Regions from separate parts of the Streptomyces sp. NPDC097617 genome, predicted to be linked through region 2. Evidence: riboswitches for the same ligand, from Rfam matches in the RefSeq annotation. Region 2 holds a riboswitch; each other region holds the start of a gene.
The links. Region 2 has a riboswitch for cyclic di-AMP ahead of ACIQZO_RS35975 (transglycosylase family protein). Riboswitches for the same ligand answer to the same signal wherever they lie in the genome.

Region 1 (3,264 bases), on a different contig from region 2:
CCAGCAGGTCCGCGGCCTCCTGCCCGGTCGGCTCGGCCACACACGCCCCGGCATGGCGCCGCGTGGTCACGAAGCCCTCGGACTCCAGGGTCCGCAGGGCCTCGCGGACCGGGACGCGCGAGACCCCGTACCGGCGGGCCAGTACCTCCTCGGTCAGCCGGGCGCCCGGCTCGAACGCTCCGGAGACGATGTCGTCGCGGATTGCTGTGCATACCGCGTGCGCAGGAATACGCAAGACCGAACCTCCGCCTATTTCCGACTGCCAGCCTCATTGCACGCACATGCGCGTGCCGCGATTCTATTGCAACACACGATAATTTCCGAGAGCAGCCGAAAATGCGAAACATTTGCACAAGGGCGCAACACAAAGACCCCGGCTCGGGGAGCCGGGGTCTTCGGTGAAGCAGAAGGCGGAGCGGAAGCGCTGCGCCGCAGCGTCAGACTTCGACGCCGTGCGAGCGCAGGTACGCGAGCGGGTCGATGTCCGAGCCGTACTGCGAGCCGGTGCGGGCCTCGAAGTGCAGGTGCGGGCCGCTGGAGTTGCCGGTGGAGCCCGACAGCCCGATCTGCTGGCCGGCGGCAACCTGCTGGCCGACCGAGACGTTCAGCGAGGTCATGTGGCCGTACTGGGTGAACGTGCCGTCGTTGTGCTTGATGACGACGTTGTTTCCGTACGCGCCACCCCAGCCGGCCTCGACGACGGTGCCGACGCCGACGGCGTGGACCGAGGTACCGGAGGCGGCGTGGAAGTCGATGCCCGTGTGGCTGCCGGAGGACCACATGCCGCCGCCCGCGTGGTACTGCGTGCTGACGTACGAGCCGTCCACCGGGGCGACGAAGGTGTTGAGGCGCTTGCGCTCCTCCTCGCGGGCGGCGCGCTCGGCGGCCTCTCGCTCGGCCTTCGCCTTGACCTCGGCGAGGCGCTTGGCCTCCGAGGCCCGCTGCTTCGCATCGGCCTCGGCCTGCGCCTTGGCGGCGGCCTGCTCGGCGGCGCGGTGCTGGGCGTCGGCCTGGTCGGATATGTCGCCCGCGAGCTCATCGGCGACGACGACGGCACCGAGGCCGCTGTCCTGGCCGAGGTTGCTGCTGTGGTTGTCCGCGGCGAAGGCCGGGGCGGCGAGGGAGCCGACGACACCCGTGGTGGCGATCGCGGCGATACCGGCGTAACCGGCGGTCTTACGGCTCAGACGGCTGGAACCACGGTGCTTACCGGAACCAGCGGGACGACTGCCAAACGCCATGAAGGGTTTGATCCTTTCCTTCCTTCTCGCCTACCGGGTTAGCTGACGGGTTCGGAGCAGGAAGGTCTCCTACGGGCCTCCTCTTGCGAGGGGGTCCGATTCACCCCAGGGACTCATGTGGGTCCCCGGCTCCCCAGGCTCGCGCCTGACGGGGACTCGGCGATCGCTGCCCGGTGCCGCGGATGCGGCGGGCACAACTGACGGACAGCACGGACGACGCTAGGCGGATCATCAGTCAATCGCCAAACAGACACGGCTTTTTGTTGCGTACGCCACACCACATAAAAGCAACCTCACCACTAAACGGACAAAAGGGGTTCTGGTGAACAAGTCACCAGAACCCCTTGCCGAAATCTTCGGCCGGCCCTCAAGGAGCCGTTGCCCGAGCGTCAGTTGGAGACGACCGTGACCTCACCGATCCCCAGCGCCCGCACGGGCTCCTCGATGAGCGCCGCGTCGCCCACCAGGACGGTGACCAGCCGGTCCGCCGGGAAGGCCTTCACGACCGCCGAAGTGGCCTCCACCGTGCCGGTCTCGGCCAGCTGTGCGTACAACTGCGCCTGATAGTCGTCCGGCAGTTCCTGCTCGACCTGGTCGGCCAGGGTGCCCGCGACCGAGGCCGCCGTCTCGAACTTCAGCGGGGCCACGCCCACCAAGTTCTGCACGGCGACATCGCGTTCGGCGTCGGTAAGACCGCCCTCGGCGAGGGTGCGCAGCACCTTCCAGAGGTCCTCGAGCGCCGGTCCGGTGTTCGGGGTGTCCACCGAGCCGCTGATGGCCAGCATCGAGGCGCCCTTGCCGTCCTCGGTGGAGCGCAGCACCTGGCCGAAGGCGCGTACGCCGTAGGTGTACCCCTTCTCCTCGCGCAGCACCTTGTCCAGGCGGGAGGTCAGCGTGCCGCCCAGGCAGTACGTGCCGAGCACCTGGGCCGCCCACACCCGGTCGTGACGGTCCGCCCCGATCCGGCCGATGAGCAGCTGGGTCTGGACGGCGCCGGGCCGGTCCACGATGACCACGCGGCCGGTGTCGTCGGCGGTCACCGGCGGCACCGGCAGGGCCGCGGCGGTGTTGCCCGTCCAGGTGCCCAGGGTGTCCGCCAGCACGGCGTCCAGGTCGATGCCGGTCAGGTCGCCGACGACGACCGCGGTGGCCGTGGCGGGGCGTACATGGGCCTCGTAGAAGGCGCGTACGGAGGAGGAGTCGATCCGGGCGACCGTCTCCTCGGTGCCCTGGCGCGGCCGGGACATCCGCAGGGCGGCCGGGAAGAGCTCCTTGGAGAGCTGCTTGGCGGCGCGGCGCTGCGGGTTCGCCAGCTCGTGCGGGATCTCGTCGAGCCGGTTGCGCACCAGCCGGTCGATCTCGGCGTCGGCGAAGGCGGGAGCGCGCAGCGCCTCGGCGAGCAGGCCCAGCGCCTTGGGCAGCCGGGAGGCCGGGACCTCCAGGGAGACCCGGATGCCCGGGTGGTCGGCGTGCGCGTCGAGGGTGGCGCCGCAGCGCTCCAGCTCGGCCGCGAACTCCTCGGCGGAGTGCTTGTCGGTGCCCTCGGAGAGCGCCCGCGCCATGATGGTCGCCACGCCGTCCAGGCCCGCGGGCTCGGCGTCGAGCGGGGCGGCGAGGTTGACCTCGACCGCGACGACCTGCTGGCCCGGCCGGTGGCAGCGCAGCAGGGTCAGGCCGTTGGACAGCCGGCCGCGGTCGGGGGCCGGGAAGGCCCACGGCTGCGGCTCGCCGGCCTGCGGCTGCGGGTGGAAGGTCATCGTGACGGCTGCGGTGTCGCTCACTGCTCCGCCCCCTCGTTCTCGTCGGACTCGTCGGACTCGTCGGACTCGATCGGCTCGTAGACGAGCACCGCGCGGTTGTCCGGGCGCAGTCGGGCCGCGGCCACGGCCTGCACCTCTTCGGCGGTGATGTCCAGGACACGCTGGACGGCGGTCAGCGCCAGCTGCGGGTCGCCGAACAGCACCGCGAAGCGGCACAGTTCGTCGGCGCGCCCGGCCACCGTGCTCAGCCGGTCCAGCCACTC
Region 2 (3,264 bases):
CGTTGAGGATGTTCATCATCGGAACGGGCAGCAGGTGCGCGTTCGGACCGCCGAGGTAGCGGAAGAGCGGGAGGTCCGAGGCCTCGGACGCGGCGTGCGCGACGGCCAGGGACACGCCGAGGATGGCGTTGGCGCCGAGCGAGCCCTTGTTGTCGGTGGCGTCCAGGTCGAACATGGCCTGGTCGATCAGCCGCTGCTCGGTGGCGTCGTAGCCGACGAGCTCCGGGCCGATCTGCTCGATGACGGCGAGGACGGCCTTCTCGACACCCTTGCCGAAGTAACGGTCGGGGTCACCGTCACGGAGCTCGATGGCCTCGAATGCACCGGTGGAGGCGCCGGACGGGACGGCAGCACGGCCGGTGCTGCCATCGTCGAGGCCCACCTCGACCTCGACCGTGGGGTTGCCTCGGGAGTCCAGGATTTCCCGGGCTACGACGACGTCGATGGACGGCACGAGCATCTCCTTCTGGGATGTGACGCTGGGTGTGCGGTGGCGTGTCAGGCCGTGGGATGGCCTTGCCGCCTAGAGCCTAACCGGATCCGGGCACTCGACCGGCCGACCGCCCGGACCCTGGGACGAAAAAGGGACCGAATACCCCTCTTCCGGGACATAGGTCCCTTGATCACCGGCATTCAGGGGGCGGACACGGCACCGCCCGGCGCGTGGGGCACGCACCGGGCGGTGAAATCCTGCACGCCGTCAGCCGACGCCACGCACAGGGTTTTGCGGCATTTGCCGCACTGTTCAGCTGAGCTTCAGCTTCTGACCCGGGAAGATCAGGTCGGCGTCCGAGACGATGTCCTTGTTCAGCTCGAAGAGCTTCTCCCAGCCGCCCTTGACGCCGTTGGCCTCGGCGATGGTGCCCAGGGTGTCGCCCGGCTTGACCTCGTACGAGCCGTTGCCGGTCTTCGGGGCGGTCGGAGCCTCGGTGCGCTCGGAGCGGGTGACCGGAGCCTCGGCGCGCTTGGTCTTCGGCGCGACCTTGGTCTCGGTCTTCTTCGTCTCGGTCTTCGGCTTCGACTGCGGCTTGTTCTGAGCCGGGGTCTCGGAGCCGCCGCCGTTGTAGGAGGAGCCCGACAGGCCCTTGCCGCAGGACGGCCAGGCGCCCTTGCCCTGGCTCTTGAGGACCTTCTCCGCGACGGCTATCTGCTGCGCCTTGGTGGCCTGGTTGGCCTGCGGGGCGTACGACTTGCCGCCGTAGCCGGACCACGTGGAGGGCGAGAACTGCAGGCCGCCGTAGTAGCCGTTGCCCGTGTTGATGGCCCAGTTGCCACCGGACTCGCACTGCGCGACCTTGTCCCACTCGGAAGCGGTGGCGGCGCTGGCGGAGCCCACGGCCATCAGCGGGGCGGCCACGGCCACACCGGCGACACCGGCGAGCGTGACGATGCGGACAGCCTTGGAACCGCGACGGTGCTTGCCCTTGCCGGAAAGCAGCATGGAGTTTCTCCTCACCGACGCCTACGAGGTGAGCTGTCGGGTTCGGGCGAGTGAGTTGCCCGGTCGTGCGACCTAGCGCACGTCTTAACCCCAAGCCGGTGGCGTGACCGTCTCTCAACGGCCGCTCCCGGCACCTACCTTGGTTCCCCCGCTCCTGCCTTCGGCGCTTGACGCGACGACTGTTCCCCCCGTCCGCCGGCAGGATTCGGCGATGCGGTCGAAGGAGCCCGCGGTGGCGAGCGATTCAGAAGGTAGACAGGTCTCTCCCCGATGTTCAACGAGCAACATCGGGGAGAAACGGCCCCTACTTGCGCTCCCCGCAGGGGTGTTTGCGCAGGTGAGGACAGGGTTTGCGGAAGCCCCGGGGCGGGACACGCCAGTTGACCGGAAGAGACGCATGTCTCACTTGCCGAAAAGCGACATTCAACTCTTACCGGGTATCTCAACTGTCCTTATTCTGCTGTTAGATCCAGGTTTTGACCGGGCTTGATCAGATCGGCGTCCTCGCCGATGACCTGCTCGTTGGCCTCGTAGAGACCGTTCCAGCCGCCCTTCACGCCCTTGGCGACCGCGATGGTCGCCAGGCTGTCGCCCGCCCGAACGGTGTACGTGAGGTTCGACGGGACATCAGAGGGCCCCGACGGTTCGGCCGCCGGAGCACCGCGGTGCTTGCCGCCGCCCTCGGCGGGAGTGGCACCCAGGGTCCCCGTCGTCTCCGGAGTACCGGGGGTCCCGGGGGTCACGGGCGCCGTCGGGTCGACCGGGGGCAGTCCGGGCGTGGTCGGCGCGGTCGGGTCCACCGGCAGCGTGGGAGCCGTCGGGTCGACCGGGGCCGGCGTGGTGCTCGGGTCTCCCGGCAGGGTCGGCGCCGTCGGGTCGACCGGAGGCGTCGTCGGGACGTCCGGCGCGGGCATGACGGGCAGTCCGACGGACGGGGCGTCGGGGATCAGGAAGGGGGTGCCGAACGGGCTCGGGACCGGGGTCGGCGAACCGTAGTCGGTGGACGGCTTTTCGCCCGCGGTGGACGGAACGGCATCGTCCGGGCGGGACGGCGAGGCGAGGAGGGGGCCCTGGCCGCCGGGCAGACCGGGGTCCACCTGTGCGGCGGGGCTCTGGCGGTCCAGGCCGGCCGAGGCCGCGCACAGCGGCCACGCCTGCGGTCCGGTCGAGTTCAGCACCCGCTCGGCCACCGCGATCTGCTGGGACCGGCTCGCGAGGTCGGGGCGCTCGGCGAAGTCGAGACCGCCGGCGCTCTGCCACTCCTCCTGGGTGAACTGGAGTCCGCCGTAGGCTCCGCTGCCGAAGTTGGCACTCCAGGAGCCGCCGCTCTCGCACTCGGCGACCTTGTCCCACGTGGACGTGTCGGCGGCGGTGGCGCTGGTGGCCGCGAGCAGCGGCAGAGCCAGCGCGGAGCCAGTGACTCCGGCTGTGACGACCAGCGCGGGGACCTGGCGGGGGCGTCTGTGACGGCCGTTCCCGGAACGCATGTAGGTTCACCTTTCGCATAACAGCGGGGTAACGGCAGAACCTAGCGGCCTTCGAACGATTGTCACAAGTTCAAGCTGAATCTGACTTTTAATCAGATCTCGCTCAAATGTTTTGAGCCGTGAAGCGAACGGGAAGAGTACGAAGCCCTCGCATGATCAACCCCCCACGCCAGCGCAGGTCTTGAGTCGGAACGGCGAGTTCCAGATCGGGCAGGCGGGTCAGCAGGGTGGCGAGCGCGGTCTGCCCCTCGAGTCGGGCGAGCGGAGCGCCGAGGCAGTAGTGGATGCCGTGGCCGTACCCGAGGTGCTGGTTGTCCGTCCGGGAGAGGTCGAGGG
Region 3 (3,264 bases), on a different contig from region 2:
GGAGTACGGCGAGCCGGTCCGCCCAGCCGAGATACGAGTCCCCGGGTCCCGGGTCTCCCACGCCTTCGGTGAAGCTGTCCCCGATCGCCGCGTACGAGCCGATGGTCTTGAGTTTCGTCGTCGTCGCTGCCACGGGAACCCATACTTCACTCCCGTAACCAACCTACGCCAACGTAATGAGGGGTTGACGGACCGTGATCTATACCACGCAGGGGATAAGGAATAAGTACGCGTAAGGCCGGGACCCCCTCGGGTCCCGGCCTCACGCGTGTCGGCGGTCCGACGGCGGGTGCCGTCAGAGGCTCGCACCCTTCGAGCGGAGGTAGGCGATCGGGTCCATGTCCGAACCGTAGGACGGGCTCGTGCGGATCTCGAAGTGGAGGTGCGGGCCGGTCGAGTTTCCGGTGGATCCGGAGAGGCCGATGCTCTGGCCCGCGGTGACGCTCTGGCCGGAGGAGACGGAGAGCTGGGACAGGTGGGCGTACTGGGAGTACTTGCCGTCCGCGTGGCGGATGACGACCTCGTTGCCGTACGAGCCGCTCCAGCCTGCGGAGACCACGGTGCCCGCGCCCACCGCCTTGACGCTGGTGCCCGAGCCGGCGATGAAGTCGACGCCGGTGTGGTAGCCGGAGGACCACATGCTGCCCGCGACCTTGTACTGGGTGGAGATCCCGCCGCTGACCGGGGACACGAAGGCGGCGGCCGACTGCGGCGCGGCCGGAGCCTCGGCGGGGGCTTCCGCCGGAGCCTCGGCGGGGGCTTCCCGCTGCGCCCGGGCGGGCTTCTCGGCCTGCTTGCGGGCCGGGTTCGGCTCGGCCTGCGCGGCCGGCTTCGCATCGGCCTCGGGGGCGGCCTCCGCCTCGGACGCCTCGCCCGCACCGCCGAGGTCCAGCTTCAGGCCCGGGTGGATCAGCGACGGGTTGCCGCCGACGGCCTCGCGGTTGTCGGCGTAGAGCTGCTCCCAGCCGCCGGACAGGTGGCGCTCCGCGGCGATCTTGGAGAGGTAGTCGCCCGGCACGACCGTGTAGACGGACGGCGCGGCCTGCACGGCGGCGGCGGGCGTGGCCTGCAGCGCGACCGGGACCTGCGCGGCCACGACGGGGGCCACGGCGGGAGCGACAGCCGGAGCACCGGCCGCGTGGGCGCCGGCGGCGCCGATCAGCGGCAGCGCGAGGGCCGCGCCACCGGTTCCGGCGACGGCGAAACCGCGGGAAAGGGAGAGGGACTTGGGACGGCGGTGCTTACCCTTTGCAGGCATGACGAATTCCTCTCCGGCGCCTGCGAGGTGAGCTGTCGGGTTCGGACTGGAGATGTCCGGCCGTACATGTACGGGACATGAACGACTTCACCCCGAGCCGTCCCGGAGAAGGATCTCCGGGCCGGCGGCTTACCTGGTTCCCCCGCTCCTGCCGCGCGAAATTAGGTCGGATGCGGTTTCCGGGAGGCGGCAGGATTTGGCGGTCCGCCCGGATCGATCGCGAAGGTAATCCCTGGCAGCCGCGCGGAACAAGCCGTGAATTCGCTGACGGAATAACAGGCATCAGAGACCGATGGAATTCCGGTCACCCTCCGTCCATTCCCGACCGCCAACAGCCGCTCCGACCGGGCGATTCGGCTTTAGCGATCAGGCACTCACGGTCACCGTATGATCTGGCTCACGGGGACGTTCCCGATCTCTCGTCCGGATATGGCAAGTTGGCGCCAAGTAGTGTAATTCGGACAGAGGACCCAGGCGTGGCGGAGGAGTTGTTTTGACCCAGCAGATACAGGAGCCGGAGCTGACCGGAGTGCGCAATTTCCGCGATGTAGGCGGATTGCCGACTTCTAATGGCCGAACGGTCATGACAGGACGACTGTTCCGAAGCGGACATCTCGCGCATGCCACCGAAAGCGACGCAGAGTTCCTCTCCTCGCTCGGCCTCCACACCGTCTTCGACTTCCGCAACGGCGCCGACCACGCGCTGGAGGGTCCCGACGTCGACCTGCCCGGCGTCCGCAACGTCAACATCCCGCTCTCGGACCCGGCCGACGGTCGGGAGTTCTGGCGGCTGGTCCGCGACGGCGACCTCGTCCAGCTGCGCGAGATCCTGGGCGACGGAAAGGCGGCGGCCCGGATGTCGAACTCGTACCGCGCGATCATCCGGCAGCGCACCGCCGAGCACGGCCGGGTCGTGCACGCCCTCGCCGAGGACAGCGTCCCCGCGCTCATGCACTGCGCGGCCGGCAAGGACCGGGCCGGCCTGTCGATCGCCGTCACCCTGCTCGCGCTCGGCGTCGAGCGCGAGGCGATCGTGACGGACTACCTGGAGTCGAACGCGCCGCACCGCCGCTACCGCGTGCGCCGCACCGGCGAGTCGGCGGGCGAGCGCTCCCCCGAGGTGATGGAGCTGCTCGCGCCGCTCTTCGACGCCCGCGCCGAGTACCTGATGGCCGCCTTCGACACCATCGACGAGATCTGGGGCGGCGTGGACCGCTACCTGGCGGACGGCCTCGGGCTGCGGCCCGAGACCCTCGACCGGTTGCGGGACCGGCTGCTGGTCTGACGCGGCGGGGAACCGCTCCGGACCGGTTCCCCCCCGGGGTCGGCGGGCCGTCAGCGCGTGGCGACGGCCTGCTTCACCAGCGTCCTGCCGAAGTCCCAGATCAGCCCGGACCCACCGTGCGCCTCGTCCATGACCTCGCGGAACGCTCCGACGAACCGGTCCACGTCCCGCTCGTCCACGATCAGCGGCGGGATCAGCTTGATCACCTCCAGGTGATCCCCGGAGACCTGGGTGAGGATCCGGTGCTTCTGGAGCAGCGGCACCACGACCATCTGCGCGAAGAGCCCCTTGCGGGCCGCCTGGAGCATGGTCCACCGGCTGCGCAGGCCCAGCGAGGACGGCCGGCCGAACTCGATGCCGATCATCAGTCCGCGCCCCCGCACCTCGTGCAGCAGCTCGTACTCGTCCACCAGCGCGGCGAGCCGGCCGCGCAGCAAATCGCCCATGGCCCGGGCGTTCGCGACGACCTCCTCGTCCTCCATGACGGACAGCACCGCGAGGCCCGCCGCCATCGCCTGGGCGTTGGAGCCGAAGCTCGCCGAGTGCACGAGGACCCGGTCCATGGACGAGTAGACCTTCTTGAAGATCCAGTCCTTGCCCAGGGTCGCGCCGACCGGCACGTAGCCGCCCGAGAGTGCCTTCGCCACGCACACCAGGTCCGGCTCCACACCCGGCTCGTGCTGGTACGCGTAGAAGTCCCCGGTACGTCCGAGGCCCGTCT

Region 1: it holds a riboswitch for cyclic di-AMP, as region 2 does, so the genes downstream of both, ACIQZO_RS24445 (M23 family metallopeptidase) here and ACIQZO_RS35975 (transglycosylase family protein) in region 2, are expected to answer to the same signal.
Region 3: it holds a riboswitch for cyclic di-AMP, as region 2 does, so the genes downstream of both, ACIQZO_RS20345 (LysM peptidoglycan-binding domain-containing M23 family metallopeptidase) here and ACIQZO_RS35975 (transglycosylase family protein) in region 2, are expected to answer to the same signal.

The regions. Positions count from the first base shown of each region.
Region 1 is NZ_JBIWCL010000016.1:75,288-78,551, forward strand. Features, by position in the region: gene ACIQZO_RS24440 (GntR family transcriptional regulator) at 1-235, opposite strand, end outside; gene ACIQZO_RS24445 (M23 family metallopeptidase) at 438-1,241, opposite strand; cyclic di-AMP (ydaO/yuaA leader) riboswitch at 1,254-1,413, opposite strand; gene ACIQZO_RS24450 (M16 family metallopeptidase) at 1,631-2,998, opposite strand; gene ACIQZO_RS24455 (M16 family metallopeptidase) at 3,019-3,264, opposite strand, start outside.
Region 2 is NZ_JBIWCL010000033.1:77,234-80,497, forward strand. Features, by position in the region: gene eno (phosphopyruvate hydratase) at 1-460, opposite strand, end outside; gene ACIQZO_RS35975 (transglycosylase family protein) at 746-1,441, opposite strand; cyclic di-AMP (ydaO/yuaA leader) riboswitch at 1,445-1,617, opposite strand; gene ACIQZO_RS35980 (transglycosylase family protein) at 1,894-2,928, opposite strand; gene ACIQZO_RS35985 (cytochrome P450) at 3,032-3,264, opposite strand, start outside.
Region 3 is NZ_JBIWCL010000012.1:43,710-46,973, forward strand. Features, by position in the region: gene ACIQZO_RS20340 (SGNH/GDSL hydrolase family protein) at 1-133, opposite strand, end outside; gene ACIQZO_RS20345 (LysM peptidoglycan-binding domain-containing M23 family metallopeptidase) at 296-1,258, opposite strand; cyclic di-AMP (ydaO/yuaA leader) riboswitch at 1,263-1,436, opposite strand; gene ACIQZO_RS20350 (tyrosine-protein phosphatase) at 1,752-2,543, shown strand; gene ACIQZO_RS20355 (aspartate aminotransferase family protein) at 2,594-3,264, opposite strand, start outside.